2 regions of the Kitasatospora sp. NPDC053057 genome follow, and region 1 is predicted to be linked to the other one. Evidence: riboswitches for the same ligand, from Rfam matches in the RefSeq annotation. Region 1 holds a riboswitch; the other holds the start of a gene.

Region 1 (10,551 bases):
GCTCGGACCGGACAAGACCGACTACCTCCACCCCGGCCAGATCTTCGGCAAGCTCACGCTGTCGAACTACCAGCACGTGCTGGCCGACACCGACTTCTTCACCTGGTTCGGCAACGCCCTGCTGGTCTCCGGCGTCACCACCGTGTTCGGCGTGCTGCTCGCCGCCACCACCGGCTACGCCGTCTCCCGGATGAAGTTCCCCGGGCACAAGCCGCTGATGTGGTCGCTGCTGGTCACCCAGATGTTCCCGATCGCGGTGCTGATCGTGCCGATGTACACGATGCTCTCCGAACTCGGCCTGCTGGACAGCTACACCGGCCTGATCCTGGTCTACTCGACCACCACCGTGCCGTACTGCGCCTGGCTGCTGAAGGGCTACTTCGACACCATCCCGGTGGAGATCGACGAGGCCGGCCGGGTCGACGGGCTCAGCCCGTTCGGCACGTTCTGGCGGCTGGTGCTGCCGCTCGCCCGCCCGGGCCTGGCGGTGGCCGCCTTCTACTCCTTCCTCACCTACTGGGCCGAGGTGCCGTTCGCCTCCACCTTCATGCTCAGCTCCGACAAGTACACGCTGGCCGTCGGCCTGCAGAGCTTCGTCAGCGAGCACGACGCCCAGTGGAACCTGATGGCCGCCACGGCGGTGCTGATCGCGATCCCGTCCGCGGCCTTCTTCTACCTGGTGCAGCGCCACCTGGTCACCGGCCTGACCGCCGGTGCCTCCAAGTCCTGAGGCCCACCGCCGTTCCAGCGCTGCCCGACGACCCAGCGCTCCCCGCTCCTCTAGTCCCCAAGGGATACCGTCCATGACCCAGAACCTGGCCGACACCTCCCGGCCTGCCGCCGACACCGCTCACGAGGCGGCCGCCCTGGATCCTGTGACTGGCAGCGCGTCCAGAGGCTGGTGGCGGGACGCGGTCATCTACCAGGTGTACCCGCGCAGCTTCGCCGACTCCAACGGGGACGGCATGGGCGACCTGCCCGGCATCCGCAGCCGCCTGCCGTACCTGCGCGACCTCGGCGTGGACGCCGTCTGGCTCTCTCCCTTCTACGCCTCGCCGCAGGCCGACGCCGGCTACGACGTCGCCGACTACCGCGCCGTGGACCCGATGTTCGGCACCCTGCTGGACGCCGACGCGCTGATCCGCGACGCCCACCAGCTGGGGCTGCGGATCATCGTCGACCTCGTCCCCAACCACTCCTCGGACCAGCACGAGTGGTTCCAGCGCGCCCTGCGCGAGGGCCCCGGCTCCCCGCTGCGCGAGCGCTACCACTTCCGCCCCGGCAAGGGCGAGCAGGGCGAACTGCCGCCCAACGACTGGGAGTCCATCTTCGGCGGCCCGGCCTGGACCCGCACCGAGAACCCGGACGGCACCCCCGGCGACTGGTACCTGCACCTGTTCGCGCCGGAGCAGCCCGACTTCAACTGGGAGAACCCGGCCGTCGCCGACGAGTTCCGCTCGATCCTGCGGTTCTGGCTGGACATGGGCGTGGACGGCTTCCGCATCGACGTCGCCCACGGCCTGGTCAAGGCCCCCGGCCTGCCCGACCTCGGCGGCGCCGACCAGCTCAAGCTGCTCGGCAACGACGTCATGCCGTTCTTCGACCAGGACGGCGTGCACGAGATCTACCGCAGCTGGCGCCGGATCCTCGACGAGTACCCGGGGCAGCGGATCGGCGTCGCCGAGGCCTGGACCCCGACCGTCCAGCGCACCGCCAACTACGTCCGCCCCGACGAGCTGCACCAGGCCTTCAACTTCCAGTACCTGGGCACCGATTGGGACGCCGCCGCGCTGCGCGAGGTGATCGACCTCTCGCTCGACTCGATGCGCCCGGTCGACGCCCCCACCACCTGGGTGCTGTCCAACCACGACGTCACCCGGCACGCCACCCGCTTCGCCAACGAGCCCGGCCTCGGCACCCAGATCCGCACCCCCGGCGACCGTCCGCTCGGCCTGCGCCGCGCCCGCGCCGCCACCCTGCTGATGCTCGCGCTGCCCGGCTCCGCGTACGTCTACCAGGGCGAGGAGCTCGGCCTGCCGGACGTCACCGACCTGCCGGACGAGGTCCGCCAGGACCCGTCCTTCTTCCGCCAGGCCGGCCAGGACGGCTACCGCGACGGCTGCCGCGTCCCGATCCCGTGGTCCGGCAGCGAGGCCCCGTACGGCTTCGGACCGGTCGCGGGCGGGCCGTCCTGGCTGCCGCAGCCGGCCGAGTGGGCCGAGTTGAGCGTCGAGGCGCAGACCGGCGACCCGTCCTCCACCCTGGAGCTCTACCGCAGCGCCCTTGCCGTCCGCCGGGCCCGGCCCGACCTCGGCGCCGGCACCGAGGTCGAGTGGCTGGACAGCCCCGAGGGCACCCTCGCCTTCCGGCGCGGCTCCTTCGTCTGCACGGTGAACACCACCGGCGAGCCGGTGCGGATCGCCGCCCCGGGCCGGCTGCTGCTCGCCTCGACCGAACTCGTGGTGGACGGCGGCGAGACGGTGCTCGCTCCGGACACCACCGGCTGGTGGGCGGTCTGACGTGGTTGCAATAGGCTCAGGGACCGTGACTACGGCGCGACTCTCAGACATCGCGGCGCAGGCGGGGGTCAGCGAAGCCACCGTCTCCCGCGTGCTCAACGGCAAGGCGAACGTCTCCGCCGCCACCAGGCAGACCGTCCTGGCGGCGCTCGACGTGCTCGGCTACGAGCGGCCGACCCGGCTGCGCCAGCGCAGCGCCGGGCTGATCGGGCTGATCACGCCGGAGTTGAGCAACCCGATCTTCCCCGCGCTGGCGCAGGTGATCGAGCAGGTGCTCAGCCGGCACGGCTTCACTCCGGTGCTGTGCACCCAGACCCCGGGCGGGTCCACCGAGGACGAACTGGTCGAGATGCTGGTAGACCGGGGAGTGGCGGGCATCGTCTTCGTCTCCGGGCTGCACGCCGACTCCACGGCCGACCACGACCGCTACGCCCGGCTGGCCGGGCGCGGGGTCCCGTTCGTGCTGATCAACGGCTTCAGCGAGAAGATCGACGCGCCGTTCATCTCGCCGGACGACCGGTCCGCGATGTGGATGGCCGTCCAGCACCTGGCCGAACTCGGGCACGAGCGGATCGGCCTGGCGGTCGGGCAGCGGCGGTACGTGCCGGTGCTGCGCAAGATCGAGGGCTTCACGGCGGCCATGCGCGAGGTGCTCGGGTTCGGGCAGGAGGAGGCGGAAGGCCTCGTCCACCACACGCTGTTCAGCGTGGAGGGCGGGCACGCGGCGGCCGGTGCGCTGCTCGACAAGGGCTGCACGGCGATCGTCTGCGGGAGCGACATGATGGCGCTCGGGGCGATCCGGGCGGTGCGGCAGCGCGGGCTGTCGGTGCCGCAGGACGTGTCGGTGGTCGGCTTCGACGACTCGCCGCTGATCGCCTTCACCGAGCCGCCGTTGACCACGATCCGCCAGCCGGTCGAGGCGATGGCGACGGCGGCGGTGGACGCGCTGCTGGAGGAGGTCGGCGGGAACGCCGCCCAGCGCGGCGAGTTCATGTTCCAGCCGGAGCTGGTGATGCGCGGTTCCACGGGGGCCTGCGCGCGCTGAGGCTGTCCGGTGCGGCTGTTCAGCGGCCGTGCCAACTGACGGGCCCCGGAGGGCGGTTGCTCTCCGGGGCCCGTCGGCGTGCGCGCTGCCAGGTCAGCCTTCCTGGGCGTTCGGGCGGTCGGTGGAGACCCGCTGGCCGTCGGCCGCGTCGCCGGTCCGGGTCTCGGTGCGGCGGCCGCGGGCCAGGTAGTCGCGCACTACCAGTTCGACGGCGTCCTGGGGGTTCTTGGTACCGGAGAGCAGCATCGCGTCGATCGCGAGGTTCGCGTCGAGCGTGATGGTGACCTGGGCCATGGTGACTCCTCCTCGGGTGCAGGGCAGCAGCATGCCCTCTGCGCCGGAGTTTGACCATGCGGAATCAGGCGCTGCGAGTCCGGTCGTGCGGGTACGCCGAAGCCCCGGGGGAGCGACCAGACTCTTCCCGGGGCGGTCGGGTGACGAATGACGGCTGACGGATGACAGCTGACAGATGATGAAATCTGTCATCCGTTATCCGTCAGCTGTCATCCGTCAGCTGTCCTGTGTTCGCGGTGCTCAGACCCGGCCGGCGAAGTCCGGGGCCCAGTTGGCGATGGTCTGGAGGCGGACGCCCGAGCTCGGGTTGGCGGCCTCGACGTACTGGCCGCCGCCGATGTAGATGGCGACGTGGTAGACGCCGGAGTTCTGACCGTTGTTCGACCAGAAGAGCAGGTCGCCCGGCTGCAGGCTGTCCAGCGAGACGTGGGTGCTGGCGGCGGCCTGGTCGGCGGCGACGCGCGGGACGTTGATGCCCGCGGCGCGCAGCGCGGCCTGGGTCAGGCCGGAGCAGTCCCAACCGCCGTTGCCGGTGCCGCCGTAGACGTACGCCTGGCCGACCTTCGACTTGGCGAAGGAGACCGCGGCGGCCATGCTGCCGGTGGCGGCCGGAGCCGGGGCCTGGGTCTGCGCCTGGGCGGCCGGCTTCGAGGCGGGCTTCGCGGCCGGGGCCTTGGTCTGGGCGATCGGCTTGGCGTCCACGGCACCGCCGTTCGAGGCCTGGCCGGACTTCTGCGAGCGGTCGAACCAGGTGAAGTCCGAGCCGGACTTGGTGGCGGTGGAGGGGGTGTCGGCCTGGGCCGGGGCGCCGTCACCGAAGGTCAGCTGCTGGCCCGGGTAGATGGTGTCCGGGCCCTCGGTGAGGGTGCTGCGGTTGAGCTCGTACAGGTGCTGCCAGCCGCCCTGGACGTTGTGCTTGTCGGCGATCGAGGACAGCCAGTCGCCCTCGACGACGGTGTAGTCGCCGGTCTGGGCCTGGGTCTGGCGCTGCTTCGCCCAGCCGCTGTTGGCGGACTTGGCGGAGGCCGAGGCGGAGTCGCTGGAGGCCTGGGCCTGGGCCTGGGCGGGCGCGGCCGGCTTCGCGGCCGGGGTCTGGCCCTGGGCGGGCTTGACCGCGGGCTTGGCGGCCGTCGAGGTGTCGACGGCGGCCGCGGCGCCACCCTTGGTCAGACCGGCCTGGATCGAGCAGACCGGCCAGGCACCGGGACCCTGCGAGGCGAGGACCTTCTCGGCGACGGCGATCTGCTGGTCCTTGGTGGCGAGGTTGGCCTGCGGGGCGTACGCGGTGCCGCCGAAGGCGGCCCAGGTGCTGGAGGTGAACTGCAGGCCGCCGTAGAAACCGTTGCCAGTGTTGATGCTCCAGTCGCCGCTGCTCTCGCACTGGGCGACCTTGTCCCAGGTGGCGACGGTGGCGGCGTCGGCGGTGCCGGTGGTGAGGCAGGGGACGGTGAGGCCGACGCCCGCGACGCCGAGGGCGGCGATCACGCGACGGGTGCGGCTGGACAGGCGGTTGCCGTTGGAAGGCAGCATGAAGACGCGGTCCTCTCCCACGCCTGCGAGGTGAGCTGTCGGATTCGGGCTGGAGTTGCCCGGCCGCGCTGTGGGCGCGGCTTCACCCCTAGCCCTGGACCGTTCCGGGAATCGGTCCGGGGCGACTTACCTGTGGTTCCCCCGCTCCTGCCGTAGTGCGTTTTCGCGCTGCCAGGACATCCGACGGCAGGACTCGGCGTCGCGGATGAACTGGGTCCGTGTGGTCACGAACGGGGAGCACGTTAAGCAGACTTAAGTTCAAACTGCAAATATCTGTGATGCGCATCACGGTTTACGGGGAAAGGTCGAATGGCCCGAATTTCATGATCGGAAATGATCGTTTTCCGGCAATTTCTCGATGGATTCCCAAAACTGTCTCCGCCTCAGGAGTGATGTGACGGAGCGTTGAAGTGCGGCGGGGCGCGCCCGCCGGGCCTGGGGAGTGCCCGAGATTCGAGCGCCCGCCTGCGCGCCGACTATTCATCGACAAATGGCACCAGAACGGACATTGCGTAGCAATGCCCGCTTAACTCTCCTGTGGGGCAATCCGAACAAGCGAAAAGGACCCGGAACGCAGTCGTTCCGGGTCCTTCGGTGGTGCGGGTGTGGCAACGGGTGGCCCGTGGGTCCGTCAGCCCTCCACGGGCCCCTCAGTGGCCGCGTGGGCACGTCGGGAGCCCTCTCCGGCCCCGATGGTGGCGGCGGCCTCCGCCTCGGCCTCGGCCAGTTCCTCGGCCGACGGCGTCGGCAGCGCGGCCAGGTAGGTCGAGGCGATCAGCTGGCCGACGGTCGGGTATGCGCCCAGCGGCGCCGCCGACGGGCAGCCGGTCTCCTCGGCGGCCGTGGCGAGCAGCTCGGAGTCCGCCTCCGGGCCGATGACGAGCGGGGCCAGTGCCGGGCGCTGGGAGCCGGTCTCCTTGAGGTGGTTGACGGCCCCGGCGACCGAGCCGGGCACGTCGAGCGCGGCGGCGACGACCGGGACGGCCAGTCGGGCGGCCAGCAGTACGCCGGTGATCCCGGCCGCGGCGGCCGCGTCCTCGCCGCCGACCGTGGTCAGCACCACGCCGTCGGCGGCGGTCGCGATGGCGAACAGCCGGGCCCGGTCGGCCCGGGCCAGCCCGGCCTCGGACAGCCGCACGTGGACGGCCTCGGCGAGCAGCGGGTGCGGGCCCAGCGCGTCGGTCACGGTCGCGCCGTACTCCGCGGCGAGGGCGTGAAGCCCGGTCAGGAAGCCGTGCGGTCCGGGTACCAGCGGCACCACGACGGGCGTCGGCAGTCCGGCCTCGGCGGCCGCCGCCAGCAGTTCCGCCACGGTGCGGTCCTCGGAGCCCCCGGCCTCGGTGCCGTCGCTCGGGAGGTAGCCGACCGCGGCCTGGACGCCGGTGTGCTCGCTGCGGACGATCGACAGCAGTTCCTCGACGACCGAACGGGACTCGGGTCCCGCGGTCGCGGGTACGGCGAGCACCAGGGCCGGCGAGCCGGTGCGGATCTCGGGGCGCTCGGGGCGGCGGTGGCGCCCCCGCGCACGGGAGCCTGGAGTGCGGACGGGCAGTGGCGCGCCCGGGATGGCTGCGGTGCTCATGCCGGAGATCGTAGGACATCTGCCCGTCAGGCCTGCAGTCGGCTGCCGTACGGGTTTCGGGTGGTCGTGGTGCGAAGGTCGTGTCGCTGCCGCGCCGGTCCGGGCGGTTTGCCTACAATCCGGACATTCTTCGCCCAACCCCCGTGTGGACCCACGTAGATGCCCTGACGTGTCCCAAGGGGCGGCGCGTTGCATCCGGGGCGAGTGAGATGTCTCACAGTCGGACGGTGGCCTGACGGAGGGTCACGGCGGTGCGACTCCCGGCATTCGAAGATCAACATTTAGCGGGGGGCTGCTCACGGCCGGTTATGGACGAGCCGTCGATTCAATCGGCTATGTCCGTTTACGTACCGTCAGGAGAAGGGTCCGTGAAGAGTTCGGGGCGACCGATAAAAGGCCTCGTGCACCTGCAATGTCCCGTGCTGATGCACGTGCACTGGGGCTATCATCGCGTCAAGTGAGGCGTTGTGCCGGACCGGTACGGGGCCGGTCCGTTCGTTCGGCGGGTGCCGGGGGCGCCGCGCTGGACGACAACTCCGGAGCTCTTCGGGAGACTTCTATGCACGACTCGCAGGACATGCACGGCTCGAACCACACCTACAACGGGATGGCCGCCGCCGACCTCAAGGGGGTGGTCTGGCAGAAGAGCCGGCACAGTAACTCGCAGGGCAACTGCGTCGAGTTCGCGGCCCTGCCGGGTGGCGACGTCGCGATGCGCAACTCGCGCTTCCCGGACGGTCCGGCGCTCATCTACACCCGGGCGGAGATCGCCGCCCTTCTTCTGGGGGCCAAGGACGGGGAGTTCGACCACCTGGCGGTCTGACCGGCCGCTGCTTCACCATCGGGGGGCCGTCGTGGGTGCTGACACCACGACGGCCTTTGTCTTTGCCCGGCGGTGGCCCTTTCCGCTTCCGTCCGGTCCCGTGGTGGACCGCGCGGCGGGGCCTGCCGGGGTGTCGCGGGTGCTCCCGCGGGCTGCCCGCGTCCTCGGGCGCCGGGGCGCCCGGTGCGGGGAGCCGGTGCCGGGGCCGTGGCCCGGTCCGGCACGGAGGCCTGGCTGAAGGGCCCGGGGTGTGCTTCTCCCGGGTCGTCCCCGGGGCGTGGTCCTCCCGGGTCGTCCCTCGGCCGGCCGTGCGCCGCGCGGCGCTAGGCCGAGCGCCGGTGCCGTCCACCGATTTCGACGCGTCCGTCGAGCTTGTCGAGCCGGTGGCCGTCCAGTGCGCCGCCGTCGAGCCTGCCGCGGTCGAGCCCGCTGCCGCAGGTCGGCTCCGCCTCGAACACGGCCCAGACCACCTTGCCGCTGCCCAGCGGGTGCCAGCCCCACGAGCGGCTGAACGATTCCACCAGGTGCAGTCCGCGGCCGGATTCGGCGACGAAGTCCGCCTCCCGGGCCACCGGGCCGATGCTGCTCGGATCGCTCACCGCGCAGACCACCTGGGGTGCACGGTGCACCAGGCTTATTCGGATCGGCAGCCGTCCCTCCGGGGTCGGCTGTGTGGGAAAGTCGTACTCGCCCAGGGCGCCGCCCGACGGGTCGGGCCGTGCGCCGATCGCATGCCGGAGCGCGTTGGTCACGAGTTCCGAGGCCACCAGCGCGACATCGTCGAACAGCTCTGTCAGGCCCCAGCACTGAAGAGCGGTCCGGGCGAAGTCGCGCGCGGTTCTCACGGCTTCGAAACGAGGAGCGAGCGTACAGGTGACCACATGGGGGTCAACTGCCAAAGCCGTACCGGTGCTCATGAAGAGCTCCTCCCATAAGGGGGCGGACGCGGCTGGACCCGCCGGGGTCATGCCGGTCACCTCCGACTCGCTCGGCCGCTCGGCCGCCCCCTCGACCAGGCGCGCGCGCACTCGAACGCCCGGTGGCGCGGGGACGCCGCCGGGTCGGTGCACGGAGTCGCGCGTGGGGTCGACGCGGAGCCCGCGGGATTGCCAGGGATGTGCAGGTGCACGTGCACCATGGTGGTGTGCGCTCACTGCAGATGCAAGAGTCGATTCACGTGCAGTCGCACTATTGGCATATGCAAGCGCCGGATGCACGTGCATCCTGGTGTGCGGAGTGCGGAACTGATAGGAACATCCGTCAGTATCGGCACCGTGAGCGCTCAACTGATGGCAGACTGTGCGCTGTTTGCCCTAGGTGGAGGTTTCGACCGCATGACCACAGTTCAGCCGGGCGGCGGCTCGATGGTCCGCCGGATCCTCCTCGGCTCGCAGCTGCGCCGCCTGCGCGAGGCGCGCGGGATCACCCGTGAGGACGCGGGCTACGCGATCCGCGCGTCCGAGTCCAAGATCAGTCGCATGGAGCTCGGCCGGGCAGCTTCAAGGAGCGCGACGTCGCCGACCTGCTCAGTCTCTACGGCGTCGACGACGGCCTGGAGCGGGAGGCCCTGCTCGGCCTGGTCCGCGAGGCCAACAAGTCCGGCTGGTGGCACAGCTTCAACGACGTGCTGCCGGGCTGGTTCCAGACCTACGTCGGCCTCGAAGAGGCCGCCCAGCTGATCCGCACGTACGAGGTGCAGTTCATCCCCGGACTGCTGCAGTCCGAGGAGTACGCACGGGCGGTTTTCGGCCAGAGTCGGCCGGTCATCAGTGAGGAGGAGGTCGAGCGGCGGGTCAGCCTCCGCCTGCGCCGCCAGAAGCTGCTGACCGAGGGCGCCAGCCCGCGGCTGTGGGCGGTCATCGACGAGGCGGCGCTGCGCCGGCCGGTCGGCGGGCCCAAGGTGATGCGCGGCCAGGTTCAGTACCTGATCGACGTCGCCGAGCAGGCCAACGTGGTCATCCAGGTCATGCCGTTCCGCTTCGGTGCGCACGCGGGCGAGTCCGGGGCGTTCACGATCCTGCGCTTCCCGGAGCAGGACCTCGCGGACGTGGTCTACCTGGAGCAGCTCACCAGCGCGCTCTACCTGGACAAGCGGGACGACGTCGACGCGTACATCCAGGTCATGGAGCGGCTCTGCGTGGACAGCCTCACGCCCGAGCGCACGATAGACCTGCTCGCCTCGATCCTGAAGGAGCGCTGAGCAACTCCCGGGCGGGGCCCGGGAGATCCTCCGTCGCAAGCCGTCCGTGCGATCGCCCGGCCCGGCCGCCCGCTCGCCGTCAACCGTGGGCCGGCGGCCGTTCGCGTTCCGGCGGGGGCAGCGGCTGCGGCGGGCGGCCCAGCTCCCAGGCCAGGCCGTAGCGGCCGAACAGGTCGGCCCGGATCGGCGCCAGCGGGATCTCCGCGCCCGGCAGTAGCACCCCGATGCAGCCGCCCATCAGCGCACTGCGCAGCACGGCGTGCTCGGCGACCGGGTCCGGCGCGCCCCAGTCCTCCAGCAGGCCCTGCAGGATCGCGCCGACCTGCTGCTGCTCCGGGTCCTGGACGAAGGCGCCGGTGTCCGGGTCGAGGATCAGCGCCAGGTGGGAGCGCATCACCCGGGGGTGGTCCATGGCCAGGCTGAGGACGGTGTCGATCGCGCGGGCCAATCGGGCCTCGGGGGAGGCGCCCGGCGGCAGTTCGGCCAGTTCGCCGGAGAGCGCCTGGTGCATCATCCGGTGCGTGGCGGACTGCATCAGCAGTCGTTTGCCGTCGAAGT
Region 2 (10,551 bases), 190 kb from region 1:
CGCGGGTCGCGGCGGCGAGCCCGGCCGCCGCACGGTCCCACTCCGACCTGGAGGTGACCCGGATGGACCCGGACCCCGCCCCGCCCGGTGGCAGGACCACCGTCCACGCCTTCGTCGCGAACCGCGGCCCGGACACCACGGCCTCGCCGTTCACCGTGATCGTCACCCTGCCGGACGGCGTGACACCGCAGGGCCCGTACTTCCCCGCCGACTGCGCGGTGCTGCGGGGCGGGCGCACGGTGCGTTGCGTCTTCGAGGCCGGACTGAAGCAGGGGCGCAGCGCCACCGCGCTCGTCCCGGTGCGGGTCTCCCGCGACGTGCCGACGGGCGTGCTGACCGGCGGGTCGGTCGAGGTGCACAGCCCGGACGACCGGGACGAACGCAACAACCGGCAGCCGTTCGACCTGAACGTGGTCGAGACGGCTGCCGGTTCCTGAGAGCGGCTGGTCTGCGGGCTACGTGCGCTCGGCGTCCGCGCTCAGCGGTAGACGCGCACGTAGTCGGCGGCGAAGGTGATCGGGGTGTTCCCCTGCGGCGCCGGGTGGTACTTGCCGGCACCGACCGAGAGGTTGAGGATCAGGTACGCGGAGAAGTCTGCACCCACGCCCTTGCCGTCCGAGTACACCTTGACGCCGTTGACGTACCAGTCGACCGAGTTGGCGCCGTAGTAGGTGCCGATGGTGATCCACTGGTCCTTGGCGACGGCCTTGGCGTCGGTGTAGTAGTCCGGGTTGCCGGGGTTGACGTGGTTGGTCAGCTCCAGCAGGTTCGGGTTGTCGGGGTGGTACTCGAAGGAGTCGATCTCCCCGTTGCCGTTCTTCCAGGTCCACAGGGCGGGCCAGGCACCGGTGACGGAGGGCATCTTGACCCGGGTCTCGGCGTAGTCACCGGTCTTGACCTGGAAGCCCTCGGCGGAGCCCTCGGTGGTCAGCAAGCCGGTGTTCCAGGACTGCTGGCCGTTCTCCAGGGTGGGGCCGCCGGGGGTGGCGGTGAAGGTGGCGACGCCGTTGGCGACGCTGACGTTGTTCTTGTTCAGCCAGTCGAGCTTGTTGTCGTCCGGGTTGTGGTTGCCGTACCTGTACGCGGTGCTCTTGTCGCCGACCCAGCGCTGGCCCCAGTTGATCGGGCCGTTGAACTCGTCGGACCAGGTCAGCGACTTGCCGGCGATCGGGGACGCCGGCGCCGGGGTGCTCGGGCTCGCGGTGGCGCTCGGGCTCGCGGTGGGCGCGGTAGTGGGCGCGGCGGTTGGGGTCGGCTTGGCGGTGGGCGCAGTGGTCGCGGTCGGCTTGGTGGTGGGCGCGGCGGTCGGCGCCGGCACGCTGGTGGGCGCGGCAGTCGGGGCCGGCGCGCTCGTGGAGGTGGCGGTCGGGGCCGGGGTGGGCGTCGACGTGCCGGTACGGGAGACCACCAGCTGCTGCGAGGGCAGGTTGTGCCAGGTGCCGCCGAGGTCCTGCCAGAAGCCGAACTGGGTGTACGTCCCGGCGGGCAGGGTGCGCGCGCCGCTGGTGAAGTCGAGCCCGGTGGGGCAGATCTGCACGTTGCCGGCGTTGCCCGGGAAGTCCAGGTTGGTGCCGCGCGCGTCGCGGACGCCGACGCCGACGGTCCTGGCGACGAAGCAGGACGAGGAGTGCAGGCTCAGCGAGGCGGTGGCGGCCTTGCCCGCGACCATGGTGGCGGGGGCGAGGCGGTCCTGGGTGACGGTCGGGCCGGTGGCGGCCTGGGCACCGGCGACGGACGGCAGCCCGAGCAGGCCGGCGCCGCTGATGGCGAGCGCGCCGGTGGCGGCGAGGGCGGCGTTGCGGCCGCGGTGGGACGGACGGGCATGGCGGGGTGCGCGACGGCGCCCGGCAGGAGGGTGCATGGGAGTCCTCTGCGACGCCTGCGAGGTGAGCTGTCGGATTCGGGCTGCAGTTGCCCGGCCGCCTGTGGAGCGGCTTCACCCCTAGCCGCGACCCGCACGCTGGTGCGCACGGGCCGGGCACTGACCTTGGTTCCCCCGCTCCCGTCCGCTGTGGTGCTCGGCTGCCCGCCGACGGGTGGACAGGACTCGGCGTCCCGGCGACGGGGTCCGCGAGGGCGGACGACCCGTTGCAGGCTAGGCAGGCTGTGCGTGAACGGACAACTCGATCGGTCCGGTTGTCGCGCAGCTCACAGTGGTGTCGATCAACGACGCTGCGTGGCAGCCGAGTTGATCAATCCCGGCGCCACGGCCGGGGCACCTCCAGGCAGGGCCTCGGGGTGTACGTGCCGTAGCGGGTCATGTACAGGTGCGGGGACGACCGGGGTGCCGGTGCCACCGGCGTCCCATCCGGTGGCGTACCGCACCGTGGCGCGGGGCCGCCCGAATCCGCCCGGTCGGATAAATTGGAAGCCTGGCATTTTCCGCGGTGCACAAGTGCACCGAGTCCGATGTGCCCGCCCGTACGGTCCGTCCCACGCTCCCGAGAAGAGGTCCCGCCCCACCATGACCGCGTCCCTGCCCGCCTTCGCCGGCCGTACCTACGTCTTCCGGGCCGACAACGGCGCGGCCTTCCGAAACACCTACTCGGCCGACGGCATGCGGCTGCGCTGGGAGGGCCTCGGCGAGTCGGCGGGCCAGTGGGAGGACGTGCGGCTGCACGTCGCCGAGGTCGCGCCGGGGATCTACTTCGTCAGCTGGACGGAGCAGAGCGGGATCACCGTCAGCCACGTGATGGACCTCAACGCGCTGACCGTGCGCGCCTTCTGGACCTTCGAGGGCGAGGGCGGCCGGGTCGGCCAGCTGCACACCGGGACGCTGGAGCGGGTGGCCTGAGCCGCGTGACGACGAACCGAACCCCCGGGGGCGGCCCCGGGGGTTCGGTTCGCTCTCGTCCGACGGAGTCGTCCGTCAGACGGTCTGGCCCGGCTGGTCGGTCTGGCCCTGCCGGCCCGGCTCGGCCGGCTGGTTCGGCTGGTTCGGCACCTTGAGGTGCTGGGACAGCCACTCCAGCGAGGAGGGCAGCAGCGCGCTCCAGGTCTCGAAGTTGTGGCCGCCGTTCTCGAGCATGCTGTACGAGACCTTCATCGGGCTGTGCACCCCGTCGATGAACGCCTCGGTGTCCTGCTTGTAGTTGCCGTCGCCCTTCTTGGTGCCGGCCAGCAGGAGGGAGATGTTCGGCTGCGGCAGGTTCTTCAGCCGCCACATCAGGTTGGCCTCGTCGCGGCGCTGCTTGCTGCCGCCGAAGAGGTCACCGGTGGTCGGGTCGTCGGCGGCCTCGTAGTACCCGGACAGGGCGACGGCGGTCGGGAAGACGTCCGGGTGGCGCATGGCCAGCTTGACGGCGCAGTAGCCGCCGGTCGAGTTGCCCATGTAGGCCCAGGCGTGCGGGTCGGTCGAGACCCGGTAGCTCGCCTCGATCGCCGAGGGGACGTCCTTGGTGAAGTACGTGTCGGACTGGGCGCCGCCCGGGATGTCCTCGCACTCGGTGTCCTGCGGCAGGGCGGGCGAGGGACGCATCAGGACCATGACGGTCGGCTGCATCCGGCCTTCCTGCAGCAGCTTGAGCGCGGCACCCGGGTAGTTGAAGCGGGTGATCAGGTTCTCGGCGATTCCTGGAAACCCGGTGCTGACGATCACGGCCGGGAACTGCTTCCGCGCGTACTCCGGCTGGAAGTACTGCGGCGGCAGGTAGACGTACCCCTCGGTCGACAGCCGGCTCTCCTTGCCGTCGATCCGCACCTTGCGGATCTCGCCGGACTGGCTGGGCTCGCGGCCCATCGCCCCGCCGCCCTTGACCGAGGCCTGGCCGATGGTCTCCACCATCAGGCGTCCGGAGGCGTCCGCCTTGTTGTGGATCACCACCGGGCCGGTGCTGCCGGTGCCGAGCAGGTCGTCCCAACTGCTGTAGAACGCGAAGTAGTTGTTGGCCACCAGGCCGAGTGCGGCGAGCACGGCGACCTGGGTGGCGAGCAGCGTGCCTATTCGGCCGAGCACCGCCTGCCAGCTCTTCCGGGCGAGTCTGGGCCACAGCCAGACCGTGCCGACCATCATCACGACCGCAATCAGTACGGCCAGCGCCAGCACTTTGTGGCTCGTCAGACCCATGTCCCAGTTGCTCCCACGCCTCGAACTCCGCACCCCTCCGCTCAGAGACATCCGAGGAGGTCACCCCGGTTCCCCCACCGGGGCGCGAGGACCAACCCTAGCGGGAGCTGTGAGGAAGCTGATCGGCGACTGGGGGTGCCGTGAGAAGCCGCAGCCCCGCCGTGAGCTCGCGCATGCAGCGGGCGCCGAGGTCCTGCGGGGAACCCGGGCCGGCGACCGGGGCGTCGGAGCCGGCCCACTGTTCCAGGGCCACCCGGATCGCCGCCGTGGCCGCGGCGGCGGCGAGCCGGATCTCCAGCGGATCGACGCCGTCCGGGCAGCGGGCCGCCAGCACGGAGCGCAGCCGCTCCTCCGATCCGGCGTGGACGCGCTGCCAGGTGCCGTCCAGCCGCGGGTCGCGCAGCAGGCTGCGGGTCCAGTGCATGGCCTCGACGGCCTCGTCGTCGGCCGGGGTCAGCGACTCGACCGCCGAGCGCGCCAGCGCCTCGCGCAGCGGGAGGTCCGTCGGACTCCCGGCCAGCAGGTCCACCCAGCGCTGCCCGCCCGCCGCCAGCAGCGGGGCGACGGCGTCCTCCTTGACCGAGAAGTAGCGGTAGAAGGTGCGCAGCGAGATGCCCGCAGCGGCGGCGATCTCCTCGGCGGTGGTCGCCTCGGCGCCCCGCTCGGCGAAGAGCGCGGCAGCGGTGCGGGCGATCTCCAGCCGGGTGGCGTCACGGCGGCGCTGGGTCAGGGTCGGGCGTCCGGTCACAAGGGTCAGCGTACGCATCCGCATGCCGTCCTGGCACATCGCGCCGAAGTGTCGCGTCAAGACTTTTTGGCACACCGTGCCATCTAGGCGTACCGTGTCTCTTGAGGTCGAGAGACCACGAACGAAGGAGTACCACCATGGAGCGCTTCAGCGGACGGAACGTCCTGATCACCGGCGGCGGCTCTGGCATCGGCCAGGCCACCGTGCACCGGATCCTCGCCGAGGGCGGGAACGTCGTCGCCGTCGACGTCAACGAGGACGGCCTGAAGAAGACCCTGGACCGCGCGACCGCCGACGGCACCGCCGACCGCCTGACCAGCCAGGTGCTGGACATCGCGGACGAGGCCGCCGTCGTCACGGGCGTGGCCGAGGCGATCGCCGCGCTGGGCGGTCTGGACGTCCTGGTCAACGCGGCCGGCATCCTCCGCTCCTCGCACACCCACGAGACCACCCTGGAGTTCTGGAACAAGCTCCTCGCGGTGAACCTGACCGGCACCTTCCTGATGACCCGCGAGGCGCTCCCCGCGCTGCTCGCGACCGGCCGGGGCGTGGTGGTCAACTTCAGCTCCACCTCCGCGACCTTCGCCCACCCCTACATGGCCGCGTACGCCGCGACCAAGGGCGGCATCCAGTCCTTCACCCACGCGATCGCCTCGGAGTACTCGAAGCAGGGCCTGCGCGCGGTCTGCGTCGCGCCGGGCAGCATCGACAGCGGCATGACCAACAACCCGGGCCTGCCCGCCGACGCCGACTTCAGCCTGCTCGCCAAGCTCTCCCCCGCCCTCGGCCAGGGCTTCGCGGGCCCGGAGACGGTCGCCGGCGTGATCGCCATGCTGGCCTCCGACGACGGCGCCTTCGTCACCGGCACCGAGCTCCGCATCGACGGCGGCACCCACATGTGACCCGTCGGTCCGGGTTTGAGCGTGGGGCGTGTGCCATCCCCCGTATGGCACACGCCCCATCCGCGTGCCCCGGCCTCGCCCTGGCGGCGGTGGGTGGCACTGGGCGGCGCCGGGGCGGACCGTACGTGATGATTTGTGACACTCCGTCAGCGTATGCGGTGTGTGGGTCAGCCGCTCCGGGCCCGGGTGTGACGGCCGCGCGGTGCCCCTCCCTGCCGGGCGTCGCGGTGGGCGGCGAGGGCGTTGCCCACCGCGGCGATCGCGGCCCCGACCAACAGCAGGGCCACCATCAGCAGGAAGCACGCCCCCGCGATCCGGCGGTAGCCGCCGTGCCGGGCGGGGTCGAGGAACGGGTACGGGTACCAGTCGACGGCGTGGCCGCGGGTCAGCGTGTACACCAGGTAGACCAGCGGGAACGCCAGCCAGCCGAGCACCACGACGGGGCGGACGCGCCCGGCGGGCGGGTCGATCAGCCAGTCGGCGAGCAGGACGAGCGGCATCGCGCGGTGGACCACGTCGCCCACCCACGGGATCACCAGCAGCGCCGGGTACTTCGCCAGCAGCGTGCCGTAGACCAGCCCGGTGATCGCCAGGTAGAGCACCACGGCCCCGCGCACCGCGTCCGGCACCGGTCGGCGGCCGGTCAGTCCGGCCCAGCCGCCGTACGCCAGGACGGCCGTCCCGGCGAGGTTGCTGAGGTCGGTGAAGTAGCTGAAGAAGTTCACCACCCCGGTGACATCGGTCGCCGCGTGGTAGCCGGAGAAGCAGAGGGCGACGGCGAGGAAGGCCGCGACGGCGAGCCGGGCGGGGGCGAGCCACGAGTGCATCGTCGGGACCGCCTCTCTGGGGCGTGGTCCGGGCAGGGGCTACTCGGATTCAAACCCCAGCGGGCGGACTCGGCCACAGGAGGCGGCCGGCTCCGCTTCAGGGGGTGCGCCAGTCCACCGCGAAGGCCGCCGCCGGGTTGGCGACCAGCAGTCGGTCGGGCAGCTCGGGCCCGAAGGTGCGGGCGAGCCGCGGGGCGAGGTCGGTGAGCAGCCGGGCGGGGCCGCCCAGCTCGCGGGCCGTACGGGTGGTGGTGTCGGCGCCGAGCAGCAGCCGGTCGGCGAGGCCCGCCTCGACCAGGTCGGCGATCACGTCGAAGGCCTGGAGGTCGGCGGGGTGGCCGATCCGGGAGGGACTGTCCAGGGCGAGGAACACGCCCTCGGCGGCGAGGCTGCGGTGCAGCGCCCGGTCGGTGAAGCGGGTGAGGTGGCCGAGGACGATCCGGTCGGGGCGGACTCCGTGCCGTCCGTGGAGCCGGCGCAGGACTCCGTGCGGGTCACCGTCGGGTTCGAGGTGGACGGCGATCGGGGCGCCGGTGGCGTGGTGGGCCTCGGCCGCGGCGGCCATCGTCCGGCGGGTGTGCCCGGTGAGCGGGCCGGCGTCGTCGGCGATCTTGATCAGGCCGGGTCGCACGCCCTCGGTGGCGCCGGGGAGCCCGGTGGTGAGCTCGGTGACGAAGCGCTCGGCGAGGTCGGCGTACGGGGTATGGCGGCGGCCGTGGCTGTGGTCGTTCGGGGTGGGGAAGCGGCCCGGGGCGTAGTGGGCGGTCTGGTGCGCGCCGGTGGCGGCGACGACGTGGACACCGGTCGCGCGGGACAGCTCGGCGAGGGCGTCCGCGCCCCGGCCCATGCCCCACGGGGTCCACTGGACGAGGGTGCGGCCGCCGGTGGCGGCGTAGGCGCGCAGCACGTCCTCGGCGGCGGCCGGGTCGTCCAGCTCCTGACCGGGGAACCGGGGGCTGCGGATGAACAGGTGGTCGTGGGAGTCGGTGACGCCCAGCTCGGCGGGGTCGAGGTCGCCGAGGACGGTCCGTACGGTCCGGGCGGTCCGGGCGGTCCGGGTGGTGGGGGCGGTCCGGGCGGCGGGGGCGGCGGTCATGCGCGGGCCTCCGCCGGGGTGCCGGATGCCGGGGCGTCGGCCGCCGTGAAGGTGGCGGTGGCGACCCGGAGGCCGGCCAGAGCCTTGGGAACGCCCACGTACGGGGCGAGATGGACGATCACCTCGGTGATCTCCTCCCGCGTCATACCGATCCGCAGGCTGTTGCGGACGTGGTCGGCGAGCTGCGGCTCGACGCCGCCGAGGGCGGTGAGTGCGGCCAGGTTGGCGATCTGGCGGTCGCGCAGGGCGAGGCCGGGGCGCTGGTAGGTGCCGCCGAACAGGCTGGTGACGATCCAGTCGGCGAAGCCGGGGGCGAGGCCGTCCAGGCCGCCGAGGGTGTCGGCGGCGGCCGGGCCGGCGAGTTCGGCGAGCAGGGCGTAGCCGGCTTCGCGGTCGAGCGGGGCGGGGGTGAGGTCGGCGGGGGTCATGGTGGCGGGACCTTTCACCAGTGGCGGCCGGCCGGCAGCCGGTCGAGTTCTGGGCGGGACAGGTGCAGCACCTGGTAGCGGGTGCCGGGCGCGCCCTCGGGGGCCGGGCCGTGCCAGAGGGCGAGGCTGAGCAGCTCCCAGCGGCTCGGGTCCACGGCGACGGCGGCGGTGTGCAGGGCGGACTGCGCGGGGCGTGCGGGAAGCTCGGCGGGTTCGGCGCGTGCGGGAAGTTCGGCGAGTTCGGCGAGTTCGGCGAGTTCGGCGAGTGCCTGTTCGACGGCCTCGGCCGGGTCCGCGGTCTCCGGGAGCCGTACGGTCGCGCGGGTGGCGGTCGTCGGCGAGTCGGTCCGGGTGCCCTCGATCAGGCCTGCGCCGAGCCAGTGGTGGACGGCGGGGCGGCCGAAGTCGGCGCTCAGACCGCGGAAGCCCGGGCCCCAGAGGAAGGCGTTCATGCCCTCGGCGGTGCGCCAGAGGTAGAACGGCGCGTACTGGTTGACCGGCGAACCGTCCTGGCCGCGCTCGCGAACCAGGTACGCCTTGAGGCCGAGCCCGGGGTGGGCGTCGAGCAGGTGGCCCTTGTCGGCCACGCGCTTGCGGACGATGCCCATGTCGTAGTCGGCGGGGAGGGTGATCTCGTACTGCATGGCGTGCACGGCAGGGCTCCTGGGCTCGGGCGGCTGATGGCGCGGGATGGCTGCGGCGGTCGTGCGCGGTGGTCGCCGTCAGGCCTGGTGACGGTGGGCGGCGAGCAGGCCGAGGGCGCCACGGACGGCCTGTTCGAAGGGCGCGGCGCTGTCCGCGGCGCGGGCCAGGACGTAGCCGCCCTGAACGACGGCGACCACGGCGGCGGCGGTGTCCGCCGGGTCGAGACCGGGGGCGAACTCGCCGTGCGCCTGTCCCTCGGCGATCAGTTCGGCGATCCGGCCGCGCAGCCAGTCGAAGGTCTCCTCGACCGGGGCGCGCAGCTGCGGGTCGGCGACGACGTCCGGGTCCTGGGCCATCCGGCCGATCCGGCAGCCGCGCAGCACCTCGCGGTCGCGGTTCAGGTAGGCGGCGATCCGGTCGTACACGGTGCCGGGGGCGGCGAGGTCGGCCTCGGCGGTGCCCCGCATCTGCTCCGCGCTGCGGCGCAGGGCGGCGGCCGCGAGGTCGGGCTTGCCCGTGAAGTGGTGGTACATGCTGCCCTGGCCGACGCCGGAGCGCTGCTGGATGGCCTTGGGGCTGGTGCCGACGTAGCCGCGCTCCCAGAGGAGGGCCTGGGTGCTCTCGATGAGGCGGTCCTGGGTGGTCATGCGAACCACTGTACATACCAGTAGGTACAGATGGGAAGCAGGTTTCCCGAACCAGGGGTGGACCGCACCGGAGAGGCTGAGGGCCGTGCGCCGCCCCCCGGCGGCCACGGCCCCTCGACGGTTCGTCATCCCCCTTGCCACCCTTGGACATTCCGCCGTGGCCGGTGGCGCGCGTCACGTCACGTACGGTGGCGGGCGTCACGCCTGGTAGGGGGTGCGCGGCGCGTTGCGCGGGCGGGCGTTCGGGGAAGTTCGCGCCGGATCGCCGGGCGGCATCGCTTGTGAGCGACTCCAGTTGTCGGACCGGATCGGGCTCCGGGGCAGCACGACCGACTGCAGGCGCGGTGAGACTGGCCTCCGTGAGCCGCGTCCACGGCACGGGCTTGATCGAGCCGGACCGGCTGGCAAGATGTCCGCCATGAGCTACCTCGCCGCGGATGACCGCTATGCCTCGATGACCTACCGGAAGGCCGGCCGCAGTGGCGTGCAGTTGCCCGCCGTCTCGCTGGGACTCTGGCACAACTTCGGTGACGCCCAACCGCTCGACGTGCAGCGGGCGGTGCTGCGCCGGGCCTTCGACCGGGGCGTCACCCACTTCGACCTGGCGAACAACTACGGCCCGCCGTACGGCAGCGCGGAGCGCAACTTCGGCTACCTGTTCGCGCAGGACTTCCGGCCGTACCGCGACGAGCTGTTCATCGCGACCAAGGCCGGCTGGGACATGTGGCCCGGCCCGTACGGCAACGGCAGCAGCCGCAAGTACCTGCTGGCCAGCCTGGACCAGTCGCTGGGCCGGATGGGGCTGGACTACGTCGACGTCTTCTACTCGCACCGCTACGACCCGGACACCCCGATCGAGGAGACGATGGGGGCGCTGGACAGCGCGGTGCGCTCCGGCAGGGCGCTGTACGCGGCGATCTCCAACTACCCGGCGGAGCAGCACCGGGAGGCGATGGCGATCCTGCGCGAGCTGGGGACGCCGGCGCTGATGAACCAGTCGGCGTACTCGATCCTCAACCGGCACGTGGAGGAGGCCGGCGTGCTGGACGCGGTGGGCGACACCCAGACCAGCCTGATCGCCTACTCGCCGCTCGCCCAGGGCCTGTTGACGGATCGCTACCTGTCCGGGCAGGTGCCGGCCGGGTCGCGGATGTCGGTCGGGAAGTTCCTCACCGAGGAGGTGCTGACCGGG

The links. Region 1 has a riboswitch for cyclic di-AMP ahead of ACIG5E_RS02535 (transglycosylase family protein). Riboswitches for the same ligand answer to the same signal wherever they lie in the genome.
Region 2: it holds a riboswitch for cyclic di-AMP, as region 1 does, so the genes downstream of both, ACIG5E_RS01725 (hypothetical protein) here and ACIG5E_RS02535 (transglycosylase family protein) in region 1, are expected to answer to the same signal.

Annotation. Positions count from the first base shown of each region.
Region 1 covers NZ_JBITZP010000001.1:560,854-571,404, forward strand. The annotation lists gene ACIG5E_RS02515 (sugar ABC transporter permease) at 1-730, shown strand, start outside; gene ACIG5E_RS02520 (glycoside hydrolase family 13 protein) at 804-2,519, shown strand; gene ACIG5E_RS02525 (LacI family DNA-binding transcriptional regulator) at 2,545-3,564, shown strand; gene ACIG5E_RS02530 (hypothetical protein) at 3,658-3,858, opposite strand; gene ACIG5E_RS02535 (transglycosylase family protein) at 4,099-5,388, opposite strand; cyclic di-AMP (ydaO/yuaA leader) riboswitch at 5,396-5,566, opposite strand; gene ACIG5E_RS02540 (hypothetical protein) at 6,020-6,970, opposite strand; gene ACIG5E_RS02545 (DUF397 domain-containing protein) at 7,530-7,793, shown strand; gene ACIG5E_RS02550 (ATP-binding protein) at 8,117-8,710, opposite strand; partial or broken gene ACIG5E_RS02555 (helix-turn-helix domain-containing protein) at 9,128-9,993, shown strand; gene ACIG5E_RS02560 (TetR/AcrR family transcriptional regulator) at 10,073-10,551, opposite strand, start outside.
Region 2 covers NZ_JBITZP010000001.1:369,321-379,871, reverse strand. The annotation lists gene ACIG5E_RS01730 (hypothetical protein) at 1-437, shown strand, start outside; gene ACIG5E_RS01725 (hypothetical protein) at 479-1,861, opposite strand; cyclic di-AMP (ydaO/yuaA leader) riboswitch at 1,864-2,027, opposite strand; gene ACIG5E_RS01720 (MoaF-related domain-containing protein) at 2,465-2,794, shown strand; gene ACIG5E_RS01715 (alpha/beta hydrolase-fold protein) at 2,870-4,066, opposite strand; gene ACIG5E_RS01710 (TetR/AcrR family transcriptional regulator) at 4,164-4,814, opposite strand; gene ACIG5E_RS01705 (SDR family NAD(P)-dependent oxidoreductase) at 4,952-5,716, shown strand; gene ACIG5E_RS01700 (Pr6Pr family membrane protein) at 5,884-6,543, opposite strand; gene ACIG5E_RS01695 (phosphotriesterase) at 6,641-7,639, opposite strand; gene ACIG5E_RS01690 (carboxymuconolactone decarboxylase family protein) at 7,636-8,067, opposite strand; gene ACIG5E_RS01685 (DUF4865 family protein) at 8,082-8,720, opposite strand; gene ACIG5E_RS01680 (TetR/AcrR family transcriptional regulator) at 8,790-9,359, opposite strand; gene ACIG5E_RS01675 (aldo/keto reductase) at 9,778-10,551, shown strand, end outside.